Regions from separate parts of the Janibacter melonis genome, predicted to be linked through region 2. Evidence: riboswitches for the same ligand, from Rfam matches in the RefSeq annotation. Region 2 holds a riboswitch; the other holds the start of a gene.
The links. Region 2 has a riboswitch for cyclic di-AMP ahead of EEW87_RS17150 (C40 family peptidase). Riboswitches for the same ligand answer to the same signal wherever they lie in the genome.

Region 1: linked by a shared signal. The riboswitch ahead of EEW87_RS17165 (C40 family peptidase) and the one ahead of EEW87_RS17150 (C40 family peptidase) in region 2 are both predicted to bind cyclic di-AMP.

The regions. Positions count from the first base shown of each region.
Region 1 is NZ_CP044548.2:2,321,619-2,332,739, reverse strand. Features, by position in the region: gene EEW87_RS11105 (hypothetical protein) at 185-505, opposite strand; gene EEW87_RS11100 (magnesium chelatase ATPase subunit I) at 660-2,102, shown strand; gene EEW87_RS11095 (vWA domain-containing protein) at 2,105-4,171, shown strand; gene EEW87_RS11090 (sulfite exporter TauE/SafE family protein) at 4,168-4,950, shown strand; gene EEW87_RS11085 (TfoX/Sxy family protein) at 4,995-5,318, shown strand; gene EEW87_RS11080 (GTP pyrophosphokinase) at 5,625-6,620, opposite strand; gene EEW87_RS17170 (S8 family serine peptidase) at 6,646-8,469, opposite strand; gene EEW87_RS17165 (C40 family peptidase) at 8,579-9,331, opposite strand; cyclic di-AMP (ydaO/yuaA leader) riboswitch at 9,327-9,490, opposite strand; gene EEW87_RS11065 (aspartate aminotransferase family protein) at 9,725-11,121, shown strand, end outside.
Region 2 is NZ_CP044548.2:1,984,605-1,995,725, forward strand. Features, by position in the region: gene EEW87_RS09420 (HNH endonuclease signature motif containing protein) at 1-609, shown strand, start outside; gene EEW87_RS09425 (glycoside hydrolase family 15 protein) at 629-2,110, opposite strand; gene EEW87_RS17150 (C40 family peptidase) at 2,201-3,106, opposite strand; cyclic di-AMP (ydaO/yuaA leader) riboswitch at 3,110-3,280, opposite strand; gene EEW87_RS09435 (iron-dependent transcriptional repressor DtxR) at 3,389-4,111, opposite strand; gene EEW87_RS09440 (MFS transporter) at 4,108-5,352, opposite strand; gene EEW87_RS09445 (hypothetical protein) at 5,417-6,196, shown strand; gene EEW87_RS09450 (hydroxyacid-oxoacid transhydrogenase) at 6,193-7,476, shown strand; gene EEW87_RS09455 (acyltransferase family protein) at 7,490-9,481, opposite strand; gene EEW87_RS09460 (acyltransferase family protein) at 9,528-11,121, shown strand, end outside.

The DNA.
Region 1 (11,121 bases), 340 kb from region 2:
GTGGTCGAGGGGCAGAGGCCTGGTGGTCAGGGTGCGAAGGCCCGTGGTGGTCGAGGTGCGAAGGCCCTTGGTGGTCGAGGTGCGAAGGCCCTTAGTGGTCGAGGTGCGAAGGCCCGTGGTGGTCGAGGTGCGAAGGCCCCCCTGGGCCTGAGCCTCGAGACCACCGGCACACCCCCCCGCCGCCCTACTCCAGCACCTCGGTCGTGAGCACCCCGCTGGACGAGGTCGTGGCGCTGCCGCCCCGGCCGGGGTCGCTCCCGCCTCCCGCGCCCTGCCCGCCGACGCGGTGGCCGGGCTCGGGGATGGCCAGGGTGACGTCGCCGACCGCGACCCAGTCACCGACCATCTCGCAGTCCACGACGACGACGCCGTCGGCGTCCTGCGCCGCGTAGACCTGTCGCGAGCCATCGACCGAGACCGGCTCGGGGCAGGGCCTGGAGCTGCCGCAGGCCGTGAGGAGCGGCAGCGCGAGGGCGACGGCGAGGACCGTCCGCGTCCACGTCATGCCATCACCCCGTCCCCGACGACCCGGTGGGGAGACGCTAGCGGGTGGGGCGGCCCGCCGGGACCCCTTCGTCGCACTCCAGACGAGGTCCGGACCCTGGACAGACCACCCGGCGCTCTTAGCGCTGTCGGATCCGCGGAGTAGCGTTCAAGAAGTGACGGACCCGCTCGAGATCGCGACGCCCCACCCCTTCGAGTCCGCTGGCACGACCCGGCCGGCACCTACGACCCTCGGCGAGCTGCGCCGCAGCGGCCACACGCTGCGCCCCCTTCGCCAGGAGATGCGGGACAACCTGCTCTCCGCGCTGCGCGAGGGGCGTGACCCCTGGCCCGGCATGCACGGCCTTCAGGACACGGTCATCCCCCAGCTCGAGCGGGCGGTCCTCGCCGGCCACGACGTCGTCCTCCTCGGCGAGCGCGGCCAGGGCAAGACCCGGCTGCTGCGCAGTCTCGTCGGGCTGCTCGACGAGTGGAGCCCCGTCGTCGAGGGCTCTGAGATCGGTGAGCACCCGTATGAGCCGATCGCCGTCGAGACCCAGCGCCGTGCCGCCGAGCTCGGCGACGACCTGCCCGTCGTGTGGCGCCACCGCGACGAGCGCTACGCGGAGAAGCTCGCGACCCCCGACACCTCCGTCGGCGACCTCATCGGCGACGTCGACCCGATGCGGGTGGCCGAGGGGCGCCGGCTCGGCGACCCCGAGACCATCCACTTCGGGCTCATCCCGCGCAGCCACCGCGGCATCGTCGCGATCAACGAGCTGCCCGACCTCGCCGAGCGCATCCAGGTCGCGATGCTCAACGTCATGGAGGAGCGCGACATCCAGATCCGCGGCTACCTCCTGCGGCTGCCGCTCGACGTCCTCGTCGTCGCCTCCGCCAACCCCGAGGACTACACGAACCGCGGGCGCATCATCACCCCGCTCAAGGACCGCTTCGGCGCCGAGATCCGCACGCACTACCCCGTCGAGCTCGAGGACGAGATGGCCGTGGTGCGTCAGGAGGCCGACCTCGTCGCAAGCGTCCCCGACGTCCTCGTCGAGATCCTCGCCCGCTTCACCCGCGCGCTGCGCGAGTCTTCCTCGGTCGACCAGCGCTCCGGCGTCTCGGCCCGCTTCTCCATCGCCGGCGCCGAGACCGTCGCGGCCGCGGCGCTGCACCGGGCGAGCGTGCGCGGCGAAGGGGAGCCGGTCGCCCGTCTCGTCGACATCGAGACCGCCGTCGACGTCCTCGGCGGCAAGATCGAGTTCGAGGCCGGTGAGGAGGGCCGCGAGGACGCGATCCTCACCCACCTGCTGCGCAGCGCGACCGTCGACGCCGTCCGCGAGCGGCTGCGCGGGGTCGACCTCGCCGCCCTCGTCGAGGCCATCGCCGACGGCGCGTCAGTCACCACGGGCGACCGGGTGACCGCGGACGAGCTGCTCTCCTCGCTGCCCGACCTCGACGACGACGACGCGCTCTACGACGAGATCGCCGACCGCTTCGCCGCCACCGACGCGGGGGAGCGCGCCGGTGCCGTCGAGCTCGCCCTCGAAGGGCTCTACCTCGCGCGCAAGGTCGACAAGGACAGCGACGGCTCGAGCGTCGTCTACGGGGCCTGACCGTGGCACGCCGGCACCGCTCTCGTTACGGCCGCTACACCGGCGGCCCGGACCCGCTCGCGCCACCGGTCGACCTCGGCGACGCGCTGCAGGCCATCGGCGAGGACGTCATGGCCGGCTCCTCGCCCGAGCGGGCGATGCGCGAGTACCTGCGTCGCGGCAGCGTCGACCAGCGCGGTCTCGACGACCTCGCCCGTCGGGTCGCCGAGCGCCGCCGCGAGCTGCTCGAGGAGACCGATCTCGGCGGCACCCTCGCCGAGATCTCCGAGCTGCTCGAGTCCGCGGTGCTCGCCGAGCGCGGGCAGCTCGCCCGTGACGTCGACATGGACGACACGGACCGCGCCTTCGCGCAGATGCGCCTCGACGGCCTGCCCGACTCGCCGGCCGCGGCCGTCAGCGAGCTCTCCGACTACGAGTGGCGCTCGCCGCAGGCGCGCGCCGACTTCGAGCGGATCAAGGACCTCCTCGGCCGCGAGATGCTCGACCAGCGCTTCGCCGGGATGAAGCAGGCGCTCGAAGGGGCGACCGAGCAGGACCGCCAGCAGGTCCAGGAGATGCTCGACGACCTCGGCGAGCTGCTCGACAAGCACGCGCAGGGTGCGGACACCGAGCAGGACTTCGCCGACTTCATGGCCAAGCACGGCGACTTCTTCCCCGAGGACCCGCAGGACGTCGACGAGCTGATCGACGCCCTCGCGGCGCGCTCCGCGGCGGCCGCTCGGATGATGGCGTCGATGACGCAGGAGCAGCGTGACGAGCTCATGCAGCTCTCCGCCCAGGCTTTCGGGTCGCCGCAGCTCGCGGAGAGCCTGCAGCGCATCGACGGGGCGCTGCAGTCGCTGCGACCGGGCGAGGACTGGTCGGGCTCGGAGCGCTTCAGTGGTGACCAGGGGGTCGGGCTCGGCGACGGCACCGGGGTGCTGCAGGACCTCGCCGACCTCGACGCCCTCGCCGACCAGCTGGCACAGGCCCACGAGGGCGCGCGCCTCGACGACGTCGACCTCGACGCCCTCCAGCGCCAGCTCGGCGACGACTCCGTCGTCGACGCCCGGACCCTCGCCGAGCTCGAGCGCGCGCTGCGCGACAGCGGCTACCTGCGGCGTGGCGCCGACGGCGAGCTGCGCCTGTCGCCGACCGCGATGCGCCGGCTCGGTCAGAGCCTGCTCAAGGACGCGACCGAGCGGCTCTCGCGCCGCACCGGCCAGCACGACAACCGCACGTCCGGCGCGGCCGGCGAGCGCACCGGCGGCACCCGGGAGTGGCAGTTCGGCGACACCGAGCCGTGGGACGTCACCGCGACGGTGGGCAACGCCGTGCGCCGCACCGCGGGCGAAGGGGGTGACCTCACCTCCCTTCGCATCGACATCCGCGACGTCGAGGTCACCGAGACCGAGGCACGGACCCGCTCGGCCGTGGCCCTGCTCGTCGACACCTCCTTCTCGATGGCGATGGACGGGCGCTGGGTGCCGATGAAGCGGACCGCGCTCGCGCTGCACCAGCTGGTGAGCACGCGCTTCCGCGGCGACGACCTGCAGCTCATCGGCTTCGGGCGGTACGCGCGCTCGATGGAGATCGAGGAGCTCACCGGTCTCGACGCGATGTACGACAAGGGCACGAACCTCCACCACGGGCTGCTCCTGGCGAACCGCTTCTTCCGCAAGCACCCGGCGAGCCAGCCGGTGCTGCTGGTCGTCACCGACGGCGAGCCCACCGCGCACCTCATGCCCCAGGGCGAGCCCTTCTTCGACTACCCGCCGCACCCGCTGACCCTGTCGCTGACGGTGACCGAGCTCGAGACGTCGCGCCGCCTCGGTGCGCAGACGACCTTCTTCCGCCTCGGCGAGGACCCGGGCCTGGCACGCTTCGTCGACTCCATGGCCCGGCGGGTCGACGGCTCGGTCGTCGCCCCCGAGCTCGACGACCTCGGCGCGGCCGTCGTCGGGTCCTACCTGCGTTCGCGGACAGGCTTCTCGAACCTCGGCCCGGAGGACGACGGGTACGGCAGGTTCGGCGGCGGACGCTTCGGTGGCTGGTACGGCGACCGCGGCTCCTGGGCCACGGGGGAGTGAGCGCCGACCTCCTGTGGCTCGTCCTGGCCGGCGTCGGTGCCGGTCTCGTCGGGTCCATGACCGGGCTGGCCTCGCTCATCAGCTATCCCGCCCTGCTTGCCGCCGGGCTACCGCCGGTCGTCGCCAACGTGACGAACACGGTCTCGCTCTTCGGCATCACGGTCGGGTCGGTCGCCGGGTCGCAGCGCGAGCTCGCCGGGCAGGGCGCCCGGCTCGTCCGGCTCATCCCGGTGACGGCGGTCGGCGGGGCGATCGGGGCGGCGCTCCTGCTGTCTGCGCCGGCCGGGGTCTTCGAGCTCGTCGTGCCGTGGATGGTGCTCCTCGGCGCGGTGCTGCTGCTCCTTCGAGACCGGATCCGGGTGTGGTCGGCCCGACACTCCGACCCGCACTCGCTGCAGCCCGACCCGCACGCGCGGCGTCGGCGCGGCGCGTGGTTCGTCGCCCTGCTCGCGATGGGGATCTACGGGGGGTACTTCGGGGCGGGTGCCGGGGTCATCGCGCTCGCGCTGCTCTCGCTCGAGCGGGTCGAGCCGCTCGCGGTGACCAACGCGGTGAAGAACGTCGCGACCGGTGCCGCCAACGCTGCCGGGTCCATCGGCTACGTGCTGCTCGCCCCCGTCGACTACCGCGCGGCCGTCGCCGTCATGGTCGGCTCGGTCATCGGCGCCTTCGTCGGACCCGCGGTGGTCCGGGTCGTGCCGGAGACGCCGATGCGGTGGGCCGTCGGCATCTGCGGCATCGGCCTCGCGCTCTACCTGGCCGCCGGCGCGCTGGGCTGAGTCGGACCCTGGCGGGGACGGCGCCCTCTCGGCAGACTGGCCCCGTGGCCTACGACGAGGTGCTCGCGCGACGGATCAGACAGCTGCTCGCGGACCAGCCGGGCACGACCGAGCGGGCGATGTTCGGCGGGCTGGGCTTCATGGTCGAGGGGCACCTGGCGGTCGCCGCCGGCAGCCGCGGGGCGCTCATGGTGCGAGCCGACGAGACCGACGGCGCCCACCCGCTGCTCGCCCCGATGCAGATGCGTGGGCGCACCATGAGCGGCTGGTACGAGACGGCGGCCGGCGCGGAGATCGCCGACGACGTCCTCGCCGAGCTCGTCGAGATGGCCCTGCGCCGGGTGGCCACCCTCCCGCCGAAGGGGTGACGGGCTCCCCCCTTCGCCCCGCTCAGCAAGAGTTGCCCCGGCTTCGCTCGAGTACCTGACTCATGCGAAGTGGGGGTTTATCGGGTGACCCGAGAAACCCGGGGCGGGTGAGGCGGGGCGAGGGTCTGGGCCTAGGCGAGGGGTACCCACCCTCCCGTCGAAGGGGTGACGGGCTCCCCCCTTCGCCCCGCTCAGCAAGACTTACCCCGGCTTCGCACGAGTACCTGACTCATGCGAAGTGGGGGTTTATCGGGTGACCCGAGAAACCTGGGGCGGGTGGGGCGAGGGACGGGGGGGCGAAGGGGGTCAGGCCTCGGGGGGTGGGGGCGTCGTGAGCTTGGCCATCCGGGCGGACAGGGCGTCGCGGCGGTGGGCGTTGCCGGGCAGGTCGAGGTAGAGCCGGCCGAAGTGGTGGAGGAGGTCGTCGTCGAGACGGCGCACGGCGCCCGGCGGGTAGCGGTAGCCCATCTGCGCGGTGACGTCGTCGCTGTCGATGCCCTGGAGCAGCTCGCTCAGCTCGTCGAGCGAGGTGATGCCGAGCTCGAGGAGCAGCCCGCCGATCCACGCGTAGCGGTCGGTGCGCGACCAGCCGGCGGTCGAGTACCGGCCGGCGAGGAAGGCGGTGAGCTCGCTGGCGCCGATGCGCGGGTCGTCGGTGACGGCCTCGGCCGGCTGCGAGCCGAGCTGGAGCTGGAGGCGGTCGCGGATCGCCGAGAACTCCTTGTCGGCGAGCTCGATGAGCCCGGCGGCGAGGGTGAAGCGGCGGTCGAGGTCGGCGACGAGCTGCTCGGGGACGCTGCCCTTGTAGCGGATGTCGTGCTCGAACTCGGCCCACGCGTGCTGCAGGACGGTGCGCAGCTGCACCGAGGCGCAGCGGGTCCGGTCGTAGCTCACGCCCTCGCCGGTGTCACGGGTGACGAGGACGTGCCGGCTCGCGTAGCCGAAGCGGCCCTCGCCGGCCGTCTCGAGACCGAGGTCGCGGTCGTCGAGGACGGTCAGCTGGTCGGCGAGCAGCTCGGCCACCGCGACGACGTCGCTCGCGACGTAGGTGATGACCCGCACCCCGACCTGGTCGGTGATGTCGACGAGCGGGTCGTCGTAGACGAGCTCGCCGTCCAGGCGCCGGGCCGCCTTGGCCGAGAAGGACGCCACCGCCTTCGCCCGACCGCTCACCGTGAGGTAGTTGATCCCGGCCTCGTCGAGCATCGCCGTCACGCGCGCGACCCACTCACCGGTGAGCACCTCGAGCTCGGGGTAGGTCTCGGCGTATCGGGTCACTGCTCGGCGGACGCTGTCGCTCATGCCCGAACCCTCCCACGCACGACCGTCAGCCTGCCTGCTTCTCGGCGGCGTCCACCGCCGCCTCGGCGTCGACGAGCCCCCGACCGAAGTAGCCGTTGAGGTCACGGTCGCCGACGCACGGACCGGCCGCGCTCGGGGTCGCCGGGCAGCGCTGGGAGCGGGCGGTCTCGCCGAGCACCTCGGCCACCTCGTCGGGGGTGAGGTCGGGGTCGGCGCTGATGACGAGGGCCGCGGCGCCCGCGACGTGCGGGCTCGCCATCGAGGTGCCGACGAGTCCCTGGTAGTAGCCGCACCGGGCGGAGGGGTCGGCGTCGTCGGCGCCGGTGCCGCGCGGGCAGGAGCGCTCGACGCCCATCTGGGCCCCGGCGTCGGTCACCCGGCCCTCGCCGTCGACGAGACCGCCGTCGCGCAGCGCGGCTGCCGGGTAGGTCGACAGCACCGCGTCCGGCCCGCCGGTGGCGGGACCGCCCGGGGCGGCGAGGTCGAGGGTGCCGCTGCTCGGGTCGCCCGTGATGTCGGAGTACTCGGCGAGCTCGCGGTCGGGGCCGACGGAGCTCACGGCGATGACGTGCTCGCCCTCCGTGGGCAGGCTGAGGCAGTCGTCGGCGTCGATGGTGCGCTCGCGCGCCTCGGCGCCGTAGTTCGGGCTCGTCGTGTCCGTGCCCGGGTCGCCGTGGTCGCCGCGCCCGTTGCCGGCCGCCGCGACGAGGGTGACGCCCCGGTCGTGGGCGTCGGCGAGGGCACGCCCGACGAGCTCGATCGTCAGGTCCTGCATCGCGGCCTGCGCGGGGGTGTCGCCCGGGGCACCACCGGCGCACGCGTAGCGCCACGGGTCGACGTAGAAGCTCATGTTCGCCACGTCGACGTCGAGGTCGGCCGCGGCCGTGATCGCGTTGACGGTGGGCGCGAGGTAGAACATGCCGGTGTCGGACCCGGCGCGCAGGTTGACCAGCCGCACCCCGGGCGCGACACCCGTGACGCCGAGCCCGTTGCGCGCGGCCGCGATGGTGCCGGCGACGTGGGTGCCGTGACCGCTCGGGTCCTCCTCGACAGGGTCGACGCACGAGTCCTGCTCGCAGTCGCCGTCGATCTCCGGCCGGTCGACGACGAAGTTGCGGGACCGATCGACGTCGACGACACCGGACAGGTCGGGGTGGGTGACGTCGACGCCCGAGTCGATGACGGCGACCGTCACGCCCTCGTCGCCGTCACCCGCGGCGGCCTGGGCCTGCGGCGCCCCGATGAGGCTCATGCCCCACAACCGGTCGTCGAGGGGGTCGGCCTTCGGCGCGGCCGACGCAGCCGACGGCCGGGCCGGGGCGGGGGTCGCGCGCCGGACGGCGGGCACGGAGGTGGCGGCCGGGAGCGACATCGCGCCCGAGCCGTCCTCCTCGGGTCCCTGCCACGCCGGGTCGCGGTCGGTCGCGACCGCGCTCACGCCGTCGACCTGCGCGGCCCGCTCCTCGAAGTCCTCGTCGCTCGTGCGCACCGCGACCATGCCGACAGCGGTGTTGACCGAGATGACCGGCTCGCCGGCGCCGAGCAGGCGGTCGGCGACCGCACGGGTCTGGGCGGGGTCGTCGACGAGCACCACCCACTCGAGCCCCTCGGGCTCGGTCACCGGGTAGGTCGTCACCGACGACGTGCTCTGGGTGCCCTGCGGCAGGGCCGCGGAGCTCGTCGGGCTCGACGAGCCGCTCGAGCTCGCCGATTCGCCCGAGGCCTCGGGCTCCTCACGTCCGATCGAGACCATCGAGCAGGCCGACAGGCTCACCCCGACGACCACTCCGAGCGCCCCTGCCCGGCGCAGCGCGCCCCCCGCACCTGCACGTCTCGTCGACCGTCCCACGGTGACACCCCTTCGCTCGCTGACGGGACCACGATGCCTCACCGGGGCCCCGACGACGAAGGGGGACCCGCGGCGCTCGCCACGGGTCCCCCTTCGTCGGTGGGTCGGCTCAGAAGCGGCCGTAGCTCACCTGGTTGGTCCAGATGGCGCGCTTGCTCACGCTCGTGCCGCTGCGGCCCGAGTCGATGATCTTGCCGGCGCCGGCGTAGATGCCGACGTGGTAGGCGGGGGCGCCGAAGAAGACGAGGTCGCCGGGCTGGGGGTTGCTCGTCTTCCACGCGGCGCGGCGCTGGGCCTCGGCGGTGCGCGGCAGCGACTTGCCGTGCTGCTTGAGGACGTAGCCGGTGAAGCCGGAGCAGTCGAAGCCGGTCGACGGCGAGGTGCCGCCGTAACGGTAGGGGGTGCCGTAGTAGCGCGCGGCGGTCGCGACGATGCTCGAGGTGCGGGTGCTCGTGCGCGACGCGGTCTTCTTCTTCGCGGTCGTGGCGCGCAGACCCATCTTCGCGGCGGTGCGCGGACCGACGACACCGTCGGCGGTGAGGCCGTGACGCTTCTGCCAGCTCTTGACGGCGGACTTCGTGCGGGGGCCGAAGACGCCGTCGGCGCTCACGCCGACCTTGCGCTGGACCTGCTTGACGAGGCCGCCGCGGTGGCCCTGCCACAGCGTGCGGATGGTGGCGGTGCTCGTGCTCGACGCGGCGGTGGCGGCCGGGGTGGCGACGCTCGCAGGGGCGGCGGACGCGGCGCCCGCGGCGGGGACCGCGACGGCGACGGCGGCCAGGGAGGTGGCGGCGGTGGCGCCCGCACGGGCGATGGACGGGGTGCTCTTGGGCGCGCGGTGGCGGCCGGCATATGCGGTCATGTGTCTCCAGCGCCTTCGAGGTGAGCTGTCGGATTAGGGTGGAGATGCACCCCGCCGGTCGTCACGGTGGACGACCCGGCTTCACCCCGAGACCGGCTGACCGGTCGGTAGAAGTTGGGTCCCCCGCTCCCGCCATCGCAAATCAGGGGGACCTCCGAGCTGGCGGGACTCGGCGTGCCTGGAGGCCTTCCTCCCGTCGTCAGGAGGTGCCTGAAGAGTAGGCCAGAGACGCCGCCTTTACCAGCCCGTGACCTTCTTTTCTCGCCCGCCGACGGCGGGACGGCCCGCGACGGGCGCGCAGGGGGCGCTCGATCCCCCGTCGTCGGGGTCCTCGCGTGCGTCATGATGAGCCCACCACGGCGGCCGTCGGCCGCCCCGTCAGGAGGCGATGACATGTCCGACGCGACCCCGACCCCGAGCTGGCCGGCCGCGGACCCGGCGGCTCGACGGGTGCTCCCGTCCAGCTCCACCCCGCTCGACCAGGACCGGGTCCAGGCCCTGCTCGTCCAGGAGTGGGAGCGCTTCACCAAGGACACCCCCGGGTCCGGTGAGCACAACGCCCGCGCGAGCAAGTCGCTCCCGCTCGGCGTCACCTCGTCCTTCCAGCACTGGGAGCCCTACCCGATCTCCATCACCTCGGCGCGCGGGGCGCACCTCACCGACGTCGACGGCCGTCAGCTGCTCGACCTGTCGATGGGCTTCGGCGCGATGCTCGTCGGCCACCTCAACCCCGTCGTCGTCGAGCGCGTCCAGCACGCCCTCACCGAGGTCGGCACGCTCTTCGTCACCCCGTCGCCGACGGCGACGCGGGTCGCCGAGCGCTACCAGGAGCGCTTCGGTCTCGACATGCTGCGCTTCACGCAGTCGGGCACCGAGTCCCTCATGTACGCCGTCCGCGCGGCCCGCGCGTACACCGAGCGCAAGGCAATCATCAAGATCGAAGGGGGGTACCACGGCGGGTACGACGCCCTCCAGGTCTCCGTCAAGCCCGACCTCGCCGACGCCGGTCCCGCCGAGGCGCCGACGCCCGAGGTCCCCTTCGACGTCGAGGCCGGCACCGTCCACGTCGTGCCCTACAACGACCTGCCCTACCTGCAGCGCATCCTCGAGCAGCACGGCTCCCAGGTCGCGGCCGTCGTCATGGAGCCGGTCGTCGAGAACCTCGCGATCGTCCTGCCCGACGAGGGCTACCTCGCCGGCGTGCGCGCCGCGTGCGACGCGGCCGGCACCCTGCTGATCTTCGACGAGGTCAAGACCGGGCTCACCGCCGGCTACGGCGGCGCCTCGCAGCGCATCGGGGTCAAGCCCGACCTCGTCACCCTCGCCAAGAGCATCGGCGGCGGGCTCCCGCTCGCGGCCTTCGGCGGCACCGCGGAGGTCATGCAGGTCGTCGTCGACGGCCGGATGGCCCACTTCGGCACGTACAACGGCAACCCGCTCGTCATGGCGGCCGCCGAGGCCGTCGACGAGGTGTGCACCCACGAGGCGCTGCAGGCCGCCGAGGACATCAACCTCGGCACGCTCGGCCGGATCGACGACGTCATCCGCGAGCTCGAGCTGCCCGCGCACACCGTCGGCATGGGTCTCAAGGGCTGCGTCACCTGGTCGAGCGGGCCGGTGCGCAACTACCGCGACTACAAGGCGACCGACTTCGGCGTCGCCGAGCTGTCCTGGCTGTGGGGCGTCAACCGCGGCGTCCTCACCCCGCCCGGGCTCGACGAGCAGTGGCTCGTCTCGCTCGCGCACACGCAGGCCGACATGGACGGGCTCGTCGAGCAGTACACCGAGCT
Region 2 (11,121 bases):
CCGCGCCGCAGGGCAACCAGCGGTGGCGCCGTCGGCACCGCACCCAGCGACCTCGCCGCCCTCACCGGCGACGCCCGCGTCGACCAGCTCGACTGGCAGCACCGCCGCGGCCTCGCCCTGGCCGACCTCCTCGCCCGCATCCCCACCGACCACCTCTCCACCAAGATCGCCGCCACCCTGCTGGTCACCACCCGACTCGAGGACCTGCGCGGCCAGCTCACCCGAGCCGGACGCACCGACGCCGGCGACCACCTCGACGCCGGCACCACCCGCCGCATGGCCTGCGCCGCCGGCATCATCCCCCTCGTGCTCGACGGCGCCTCCCAACCCCTCGACCTCGGCCGCCAACGCCGGCTCCACACCGAAGCCCAACGCCTCGCCCTCACCACCCGCTACGACCAGTGCGCCGCCGACGGGTGCGACCGACCCTTCGCCTGGTGCGAGATCCACCACCTCGACCCCTGGGCCCAGGGCGGCAGCACCGACGTCGACGACGCAGCACCACTGTGCGGACGACACCACCGCATGCTCCACGGACCCGACTGGCAGCACACCACCACCCGAAGACAGGACAGGTCCGTCTCGATCCGCTTCTACCGACGGACGTAGAGCGATGGCGCGGCAGGGATCAGGCGGGGCCGAAGGGGGGTACCGGCTGGGCGGGAAGTGTCGGCTGTGCAGGAGGTGCCGGCTGGGCGGGAGGTGCCGGCTGGGCAGGGGACGAGGCCGGGGAGCCCGGGACGGGCGCGGGACCGGGCTGGGCGGGGGGCGAGCTCGGGACCGGCGCGGCACCGGGCTGGCCCTGGGGGGTGGTGGCGGCGAGGGTCTCGACCGCGAGCACGGAGACGGCGGCGGTCCAGGCGAGGGGTGCGGGGCCGGCGGAAGTGCCGTCGTGGAGGACCTTCTCGGGCAGGGAGCCGCCGCGGGTGCGGTGCACGGCGAGCCAGCCGAGCGCGTCGCGGGCCTGGTCGTGCGAGTCCGCGGAGCTCGCCCAGGCGCCGGCGAGCAGGGCGACCTCCGGGGTCCAGGCGACGCCGTCACCGCGCCAGTCCTCACCCGGGGCGTAACCGCCGTTGCTGCGGGCCATGCGGCGGCTGGCCGACTCGAGCGCCGAGCGCAGGCTCTCCTCGGCCCGGCCTGCGGCCCGGTAGGGCGGGAGCATGAAGGCGATCGACGCGTCCCGCGAGAGGCGGCCCCGCTGCCGCGGCCAGCCGGCGGCGCCGAAGACCTCGATCATCGCGGTCTCGAGCCGCCGCGCGACCTGACCGCACCGGTCGGCGAGATCGAGGTCGCCCTCTCCGCCGAGACGGGCGAGGACGAGCTCGGCGTGCTCGAGACCGACGAGGATCGGGGCGGCGGTGCCCAAGGTGAGGCGGGGGGCGTCGACCTCCCAGTAGTCCGGGCTCGGCCGGGGCAGCCCGGACGCACGGACCTGGCCCAGGGCGAGCCGTGCGCACCGGCGCACGAGCGCGGCGACGTCGTCGCGGGCCGAGGACCCGAGCCAGTCGTCCACGGTGCGGCCGGCCGACCACAGCACCCAGCCCATGCCGTCGGACTGCGGGTGACGGCCGTCGGGGGTGCCGCCGTCGGGGAGGTAGCGGGCCTCGACGTGGTCGCCGACGACGAGCCGTGAGAGGGCGTGCATCTGCCGGACGGCCCCGGGGGCGTCGCCGAGCGCCTGGAGCGCGACGGCGACGTGAGCGGTGTCGCGGGGCCACGCGTAGCGCCAGCGGCCCTCCCAGCCGGCGACGGCGACGGGCAGACCCCACGAGAGCACCCACAGGTCGAGCGCGGCCTCGGTGAGCAGCCCGCCGTGCGGGCCGTCGAGGTCGAGCGGGACACCGGCGAGCAGCGCGTCCTGGGCGTCGACCGCCTCCGCGGCGAGCGGGCCGTCGATCGTGCGTCGGCCCCGGACGAGCAGGCCGAGCTCGCCGACCGAGACGTTGCGCCGCGACGCGCGCCACGGCTGCTGCCCCGTCGTGGCCACGGTCGCGCCGAAGGACAGCTCGCGCGCGCGTCGCTGACCGTCCCGGTGGTCGTTGCCCGCGGCGGTCAGGCCGAGCGCGAGCAGACCGCCGCCCCCGGCGAGGAGGCTACGACGGCTGGGCACCGGCCCATGGTGCCAGGACACGCCGAAGGCCCCCGCCGGTGGCGAGGGCCTTCGAGCGTGTCGAGCGCGCTGGCGTCGAGCGAAGGGGTGTCAGCTCACCCGGCCGTAGCCGGAGACCCCGTCGAAGACCGGGCGGACCGAGATCGAGGACCCGGTGCGCGGGGCGTCGATCATCATGCCGTCGCCGACGTAGATGCCCATGTGGTACGCCGGGGAGCCGAAGAAGACGAGGTCACCGGGCTGCGGGTTGCTCACCGGGGTGGTGGCGGCCTGCTGCTCGGTCGTCGTGCGCGGCAGCGACTTGCCGGCCTTGGCGAAGACGTACTGGGTGAAGCCCGAGCAGTCGAAGCCGGACGGGGTGGTGCCGCCGTAGACGTAGGGGACGCCGATGTACTGCTTGGCGATCGAGATGACGTCGCCCGACGCGGCCGGGGCCTGCGTGGTCTCGGCCTGCTGCGTCGGGGCCGACTCGGTCGGGGTCTGCGTGGGCGCCTGCGTCGGGGCGGGGGTGCGCTCCTGCGAGCGGCTGGCGCTCTCGTCCTCCTGGCGCTCCTGCTCGGCGGCGGCCGCCTGCTCGCGCTCGCGCTCGGCCTGCTCGCGGGCGGCCTGCTGCTCCGCGGCGATCTCGGCGCGGCGCTCCTGCACGAGGCGGACCATCCACGGCGGCGGGCCCTGGGGCTTCTCGACCGCGCCGACGGTCAGCGCGCCGAAGGTCTGCTGACCGGCGCTGGGGGTCGTGGTCTGCGGGGCGGCGACGGCGGGCACGGCCGCGACGGTGCTGACGTCGGCGGCGGCGACCTCCTGGCGACCCTGGTCGACGGGGGCGTCAGCGGCCGAGGCCGGGACGGCGACGGCGGCGATGAGCCCGCCGGACGCGGCGACGACGGCCGCGCCCTTGACGAGGGGGGTCGTCGCGTCGGAGACGATGGTGGTCAGCTCGGTGACGGGGTTGTACCGTCCGGCGGCGCGGTGGCGCCCGTGGCTGCGCTCGGTCACAGTGGTGCCTCTCGATGCCTACGAGGTGAGCTGTCGGGTTCGGGTGGAGGACACCCGGCCCAGCAGGACGCCGCGCGAGCGACGACCTAGAGGACTTCACCCCGAGGGGCGAGCACGCTCGCCCCGATGGTGGGTCCCCCGCTCCTGCCCGGTGGTGGAACCGGACGTCGGCACGGGGGCAGGACTCGGCGGTCCGTGTCGACGGTCCGTCCTCAGGGGGTGGACGGACTCCAGCACCGTACACACGACGTGAGCGAAAGTCACGTTCGGGTCACGGCAGTGTCACGAGATGGTCAGCGGCTCCGCCGGCTGGACGAAGACGTGGCTCGCGACGTCGCGGGGCAGCGACACCCCTTCGCTCTCCTGCGCGCCCTCGAGGACGACGACGACGCGGTCGTCCTCGTCGTCGCGCACGACGACCCGGGCGCCGGGACGGACCTTGGCCAGCGTGAGCAGCGGCAGCGCGGCCTCGTCGACCTGGACCGGCTCGCCGAGACGACGCACGACGAAGGGGCCGGCCATCGACCCGTCGACGACCTCGGTGAGGCTGCTCAGGCCCTCGCGGAACTCGTCGACCTCGGTCTCGCCGAGGAGCTCGTCGAGCCCGGGGATCGGGTTGCCGTAGGGCGACTCGCGGTGCTCGCCGAGCAGGCCGACGATCTTGCGCTCGACCCGGTCGGACATGACGTGCTCCCAGCGGCAGGCCTCCTCGTGGACGAACTCCCACTCGAGGCCGACGACCTCGGTGAGCAGCAGCTCGGCGAGGCGGTGCTTGCGCATGACCCGGGTCGCGAGGACGCGGCCGTGGTCGGTGAGGACCAGGCGGCGGTCGGTCCCGACGTGCACGAGGTCGTCGCGCTCCATCCGCGCGACGGTCTGCGAGACCGTCGGGCCGGAGTGGCCCAGACGCTCGGCGATCCGGGCGCGCATCGGAGGGATGCCCTCCTCCTCGAGCTCGAAGATCGTGCGGAGGTACATCTCGGTGGTGTCGACCAGGTCCTTCACGAGACCGATTGTGCCCGCTCTTCGGCTCTGGACCTATCGCGCAGGCGGCGCTGGTCCGCCCGCAGCACCCAGTACGTCACCCAGCCGGAGCCGACGAGACCGGCGAGGCCGAGCGTGAGGGCGGCGGCGGTGAGCGAGACGAGACCGGTGAGCGCGGCGACGGCGAGCGCGCCTCCGGCGTTGCCGATCTCGCCGCAGAAGCGCCACCCGCCGAGGAACTGCGCACGGCCGAGAGCCGGGGCGTTGTCGGCGCCGATCGTCATGACGATGCCGGCGCCCAGACCGTTGGCCGCGGCCATGCCGCACGCGACGACGACGAGCCCGACGAGGTCGGTGGCGAGCGGCAGCGCGATCATCGTCGCGCCGAGCAAGAAGCTCATCGGGCCGGCGATCGCGGCGCGGCCGAAGCGGTCCATCGCCCATCCGGCGGGGTAGACGAGGAAGAGCTCGACGACCCCGGCGACGGCGAAGACCGCCGAGCTCTGGGCGCCGTCGAGCCCGATCTGCGTCGCCCACAACGGCAGGATGACCAGCCGCGCCTGGCGCAGCCCGCTGATGACGAGCACGCCGAGGCCGAGGGTGAGCAGGACGCGGGAGTGCTCGCGCAGCACCCGAAGCATCGTCGGCGTGCCCTCCGCCTGCTCGCGGGCGGCCATCGCGCGCTCGTGCGAGCCGGTGATGTCGGGGGTCGACACGACGATCGCCAGCGACAGCGCGGCGAAGGCGACGGCCACGCCGAAGGCGCCCTGCAGCCCCGTCGCGGCGACGACCGCGCCGCCGACCGCCGGACCGAGGAGCATCCCGACGCGCAGCGAGCCGCCGAGCAGCGACATCCCCCGGGCCAGCCGGTCCGGCGGCAGGACGTCGATCATGAAGCCCTGGCGGGCGAGGAAGAAGACGCTGCTCGCCAGCCCGGTGACGAACATGCCGACCGCCATGAGCCACAGCGTCGGCGCGAAGCCGGCGACCGCGATGGCGACGACGTCGACCACACCGGCGAGGACGAGGGCGCGCCGCTCGCCGAGCCGGGCGACGAGCGCACCGCCGGGCAGGGCGCCGAAGAGCTGGCCGACCCCGATGAGCGCGACGACGAGCCCGGCGGTCGCGAGCGAGGCCCCGAGGTCGTCGTGGGCCCGCAGCGCCGCGACCGGGAGCAGGGCACCCGTGGCCGCCCCGGTGGCGAGGGTCGGGCCGTAGGCCGGCAGCGCGATCCGGCGCCAGGCGAAGGGGGGCGAGGTCATCACCGGCATCGTCTCAGGTCGGGGGTCGCCGGACCGGTGTCGTCCGTCGCTAGGGTCGGTGACCATGACGCCGTCGTCCGCCCTGGCTCCCCCGTCGCCCACCGTCGTCGACGCCGACCACCAGGGTCCGCCCGGGTGCGGCAACGGGGGGTGGGTCTGCGGCCTGCTCGCCGACCGCCTCGAGGCCCTCGCACCGGGGTCGGGCGAGCTGCCCGCCACCGAGGTGCGACTCGTCGCGCCCACGCCGGTCGGCCGGCCGCTGCGCTGGGAGGTCGAGGGACGGGCCGGTGACCGCGATGTCGCGGTGCGGCTCCTCGACGCCCACACGGTCCTTGGCGTCGCCCGGCCGGCACCCTCCCCGTCGCTCGACGTCCCTGACCCGGTCTCGCTCGACGAGGCCCGCACCGCGGCCGACGGCTACGACCTCACCGGGCACCCCTACCCCGGGTGCTACGTGTGCGGGCCGGACGCGAGCGCCGGGCTGCACGTCTACGCCGGCGCAGTCGCCGGACGTGAGGGCGTGCACGCGGCGCCGGTGACCCTGCCCGACGCCGAGCTGCCGACCGTCTTCGCCGCGCTGGACTGCCCGGGCGCCTTCGCCGTCGGCTTCGGGGTCGACGCGCTCCTGCTGGGGACCTTCGTCGCCGAGGTGCGCTCGCCCGTGCCGGTCGGCCGCGAGCTCGTCGTCATGTCGTGGGACGAGGGGCGCGAGGGGCGCCGTCGCCACTGCGGCACGGCCCTGCTCGACGGCGACCGCGTGCTCGCGAGCGCGGCGGCGACCTGGGTCGACGTCGGGCGGCGACGGATCCCTGGGACGGCCCCGGCGGCGGGAGACGCGCGATGAGCGAGACCGTCTTCACCTACGCCGCGCCCGCCCTCAAGTACGGCCCCGGCGCGCTCGACGAGCTCGGGCACGACGTCGCAGGTCTCGGCGCGACCCGGGCGCTCGTCGTCACCGACGCCGGGGTGCTCGCCACCGGTCATCCCGAGCGGGCGGCGCAGTCGTTGCGGGCCGCAGGCGTCGAGGCGGTCGTCCACGACAGCGCCCGGGTCGAGCCGACCGACGCCTCCCTCCTCGCCGCGGTCGAGCGGGCCCGCGCCGAGGGCACCGTCGACGCGGTGGTCGCCGTCGGCGGCGGGTCGAGCATCGACACCGCGAAGGCGGTCTCGCTCATGCTCACCAACCCCGGCGAGCTCATGGACTACGTCAACCGTCCGGTCGGCGGCGGGCAGGCACCGAGCCGGCCCGTCCTGCCGGTCGTCGCCGTGCCGACGACGACCGGCACGGGCAGCGAGTCGACGACGATCTGCGTGCTCGACGTGCTCCAGGCGCAGGTGAAGACCGGCATCAGCCACGCCCGGCTGCGCCCCGTGCTCGCCGTCGTCGACCCCGACCTCACCCTGAGCCAGCCCGCCGGCGTCACCGCCGCCGCGGGCATGGACATCCTGTGCCACGCCCTCGAGAGCTGGACGGCGCGGCCGTACACGGGCTTCGCGGCGAAGCAGCCCCACGAGCGGGTGCCGTACTGCGGCGCCAACCCGATCGCCGACATGTGGTCGGAGCGCTCGCTGCGGCTGCTCGCCGGGTCCTTCCGCCGGGCCGTCGCCGACGGCTCGGACCGCGAGGCGCGCGGGCAGATGGCGCTCGCGGCGACCTTCGCCGGGCTGGGCTTCGGCAACGCGGGTGTCCACGTGCCGCACGCCGACGCCTACCCGGTCGCCGGCCGGGTCCACGACATCGGCTCGGACTTCCGGCCCGCGGGCTACGACGTCGACGAGGCGATGGTCCCCCACGGCATGGCGGTCGCGCTCACGGCGCCGGCGGCCTTCGCGCTGACCTTCGACGCCGACCCGCAGCGCCATCTCGCCGCGGCCGACTGGCTCGACCCGACCGGCGAGGTCACCGCCGACGAGCCCTCTGCCCGGCTGCCCGCAGTGCTCACCGCGCTCATGCGTGACATCGGCATGCCCTCCGGGCTGGCCGAGGTCGGGTACGGCGAGGCAGATCTCGACGGGCTCGTCGAGGGCGCCCTGCAGCAGCAGCGCCTGCTCGCCACCGCGCCGCTCGAGGTCACCGGGGAGCACCTGCGCGGGGTCTTCGCGGCCTCGCTCCACCTGTGGTGACGGGCGAAGGGGGTCAGCCCCGGGTCCGCCAGGCCTGGCTGACCTGACCGAGCAGCCAGCGCCAGATCATCGGCGAGGCCTCGGGCGAGAAGTGCACGGCGTCGTCGTAGAGCGGCAGGCCCTGCACCTCCTCGGTGTACCCGTCGGCGCACACGGCACCGTGCAGGTCGAGCAGTCGGGTGTCGGGGTGCGCCTCGACCCAGTCGCGCAGCAGCGCGTTGGTGCGCACCGGGTCCGAGTACTCGTCGAGGTACTCCGGCGTGGCCTCGCGGATCGCGTCGAACTCGTCGTTGCCGGGCCCCTTGGGGAAGCTGCGGCAGGTGACGGTGACGACGTAGAAGTCCCGGATGCCGGCCTCGCCCGCCCGCTCGTGCATCCGGTCGAGCTGGCTGAAGACCATCTGGGTGTGCCCCGGGTCGCCGAGACGCACGACGGTGCCGTCGGGCTGCTCGTGGGGCAGCGAGAGCAGCGTGCTCCCCCACACCGCGACCGCCTCGACGCCGGCCTCCTTCGCCCGCCGGGGCCACGAGTCCTTCGCCTCCTGGCACTGCGGCGTCGTCGCCTTGGTCTCGAAGGCGTTGACGAGCGGCGCGTCGAGCAGGTCGCAGCCCTCGTGGGCGAGGTTGACCGGCTGCGCGTCGGGAAAGAGCCGCTCGGGGAAGCGCTCGACGAGGTACCACGGCACGGAGTCGCCGACCATGCCGATCCGGGTCGGCGAGCCGGGCACGTACTCGGGCTGGCCCTGCACGACCTGCGGCGCGGCGTCCATCGTCGTCGGCTCGGCGGCGAGCGCCTCCTGGGTCGGGGCCCGCATGAGGGTCGCGCCGACGACGAGCGCGGGCACGGCGACGGCCGCGACGGTGAGCAGCACCGGCCGACGGGCGCGCGGCAGCAGGGCGCGCACGCCACCGCGCAGCACCGGTGCCTCGACGTAGCGGTCGCTGAGGTGGGCGAGCAGGGCGGTCAGGCTCAGGCCGACGACCGCGCTGAGCAGCACCTGGTCGCCGATGGGCGATGCGAGCAGGGCGACGTGCACCGGCCAGTGCCACAGGTACAGCGAGTAGGTCAGCCGGCCGACCTCGCGCACGGGCCGCCACTCGAAGACCGCGGCGATCGCCCGCGGCCGCGCCGGGTCGGCGATCCCGATGATGATCGCCACCGTGCCGAGGTTGGCCAGGAGCATCCCGCCGCGCTCCCACACCCACGACGAGTAGGGCCCGATGGAGAAGAAGGCGGCGACGAGGCTCAGCACGCCGACCCACGCGAGCGGCGAGACCCAGCGGCGCGGGACGCGGGGCACGACCCCGTCCCGCCCGGCGGAGAAGAAGGCGCCGAGCGCCGAGCCCATGAGCAGGGCCGAGACCCGCGTGTCGGTGCTGTAGTACAGCCGGGGGAAGCTCGCGCCGCTCGACGCGACGACCACGAGGTGCACGCTCGCGACCAGCGACAGCACGGCGAAGGCGATGCCGAGCCGCTTGCGCGAGCGCAGGACGGTCATGAGGAGCAGGAGCACGAGGGGGATGAGCAGGTAGTACTGCTCCTCGATCGCCAGCGTCCACGCGTGGCGAAGGGGTGAGGGGTTGGCCTGGTCGCCGAAGTACTGGTCGCCCTGGACGACGAGACGCCAGTTCATCGCGAAGCCGAGGGTGGCCAGGACGTCGCCTCCGATGCGCCGGGCCTGCCCGGCGGGCGCGAGGTCCAGGGCCCACACGGTGATCGCGGAGACGACGAGGAGCAGCCCGGGCAGCAGCCGGCGGGCCCGGCGCTGGTAGAAGCGCCACGCGTCGACCCGGCCGGTGACCGCCCGCTCCTCGACGAGCAGACGGGTGATGAAGAAGCCCGAGAGGACGAAGAAGGTGTTGATCGCCAGCCACAGCCCGTCGGCGTGCGGCAGCCCGAAGTGCCCGACGAGGAAGAGGGCCATGAAGAGCCCCCGGAACCCGTCGAGGGCTGGGGTGTGGCCGTAGGCGGACCGGTACCGCCGCGGGCTCCTCGGGCCGGACATCGCAGCGATGCTACCCGCGGGTCAGGCGCTGCTTAGTCTGTCCTCCATGTCGCGGGCGATGGGGGTCATCAGGGCGGCGGTGAGCACCGACCGGCACCGTCACGGCTCGGCGTACAGCGCGCCCGTCGACGGCTACCGCGGGCTCTTCGTCCTCCTCGTCGTCGCCTACCACCTCGGTGTGCGCCAGCTCGGCGGCGGCTGGATCGGCATCAACCACTTCTTCGTCTTCTCCGGCTTCCTCATCGCCGGGATCCTCCTGCGCGAGCACCAGCGCTACGGCGACATCGACGTGCTGCGCTTCTACGCCCGCCGCGCCCGACGGGTCCTGCCGGCGATGCTCCTGCTCGTCGTCGGCGTGCTCGCGGTGACGACGGCGACCGGCTGGGGCGACCGGCGCCAGACCGCCGGCGACGCGGCCGCGACGGCGACGCTGTGGATCAACTGGCGGCTCGTGGCCCGCGACGACCAGTACTTCGACCTCTTCGCCGAGCCCTCCCCCCTTCGCCACGCGTGGACCCTCGGGGTGGAGGAGCAGTTCTACCTCCTCGCCCCCTTCGTCGTCCTCCTGGCGCTGCGGGTGCTGCGCACCCGGGCCCAGCGGGTCGGGCTCATGGTGGCGCTCGCCGTCGCCCTCGCCGGGTGGAGCCACCACCTCGTCGGCACCGACGTCAACGCCGCGCGGCTCTACTACGGCACCGACGTGCGGGCGCAGGCCTTCGTCATCGGCATCGCCGCCGCCTTCTACTTCGCGCCGGACCGGCGAGGGCGACGGCCCGAGCTGCCGCTGGCCGTCTCGCACGCCATCGGGTGGATCGGCACGGCCGTCTCGCTCGCCGCCTTCTTCGTGCTCGACGAGACCTCGATCGGGGTCTTCGCCGGCGGCGGGATGCTCGTCTTCGCCGTCGCCGCGGCCCTCATGGGCGTCTCGGCGCTCGACCCCCGCCCGATGCTGCTCAACCGGGTCATCTCCGTGCCGCCCCTCGTCCACCTCGGGCAGGTGTCGTACGGGCTCTACCTCTTCCACTGGCCGATCGGGCTGTGGTGGCAGCGCCTCGACCTCCACCCGGTCGTCTCGGGCGTCACCGCCTTCGCCCTCAGCTGGGTGCTCGCCGTCGCCTCGTACCGCCTCGTCGAGATGCCGGTGCTCACCGGCGGGCTGCGCCGGGTCCTACGCCGTCGTGGGCTCTCCGCGACCGCCGTGACGACCGGCGCCGTCGCGGCGGTCACCGCCGTCGCCCTCGTCATGGCCGCCCGCACCCCGGCCCTGGAGGACCAGCCGTGGGACGGCCGCCCGATCGACGCCGCCCTCACCTGGCGAGAGCCGGCCGAGCCGCTGCGCGTCGCCGTCGTCGGCGACTCGGTGCCGGCGAGCCTGCTCTCGGGGTGGGACCCCGGTCGCTACCGCGGGCTCGAGGTGCTGCGCTACGCCGAGTACGGCGGGTGCAGCGCGACCCCGGTGACGATGCAGGTGCTCGACCGGCAGGTGCCCGAGTCGCCGGTCTGCCCGTCGTGGCGCCAGCTGTGGCCGCGCGAGGTCCGCGACAAGAGCGCGGACGTCGTCCTCGCCCCCGCCGGGCTGCGCTTCGTCCTGCCGACCGTCGTCGACGGCGAGGTCGTGCCCCCGCGCTCGGAGCAGCTGC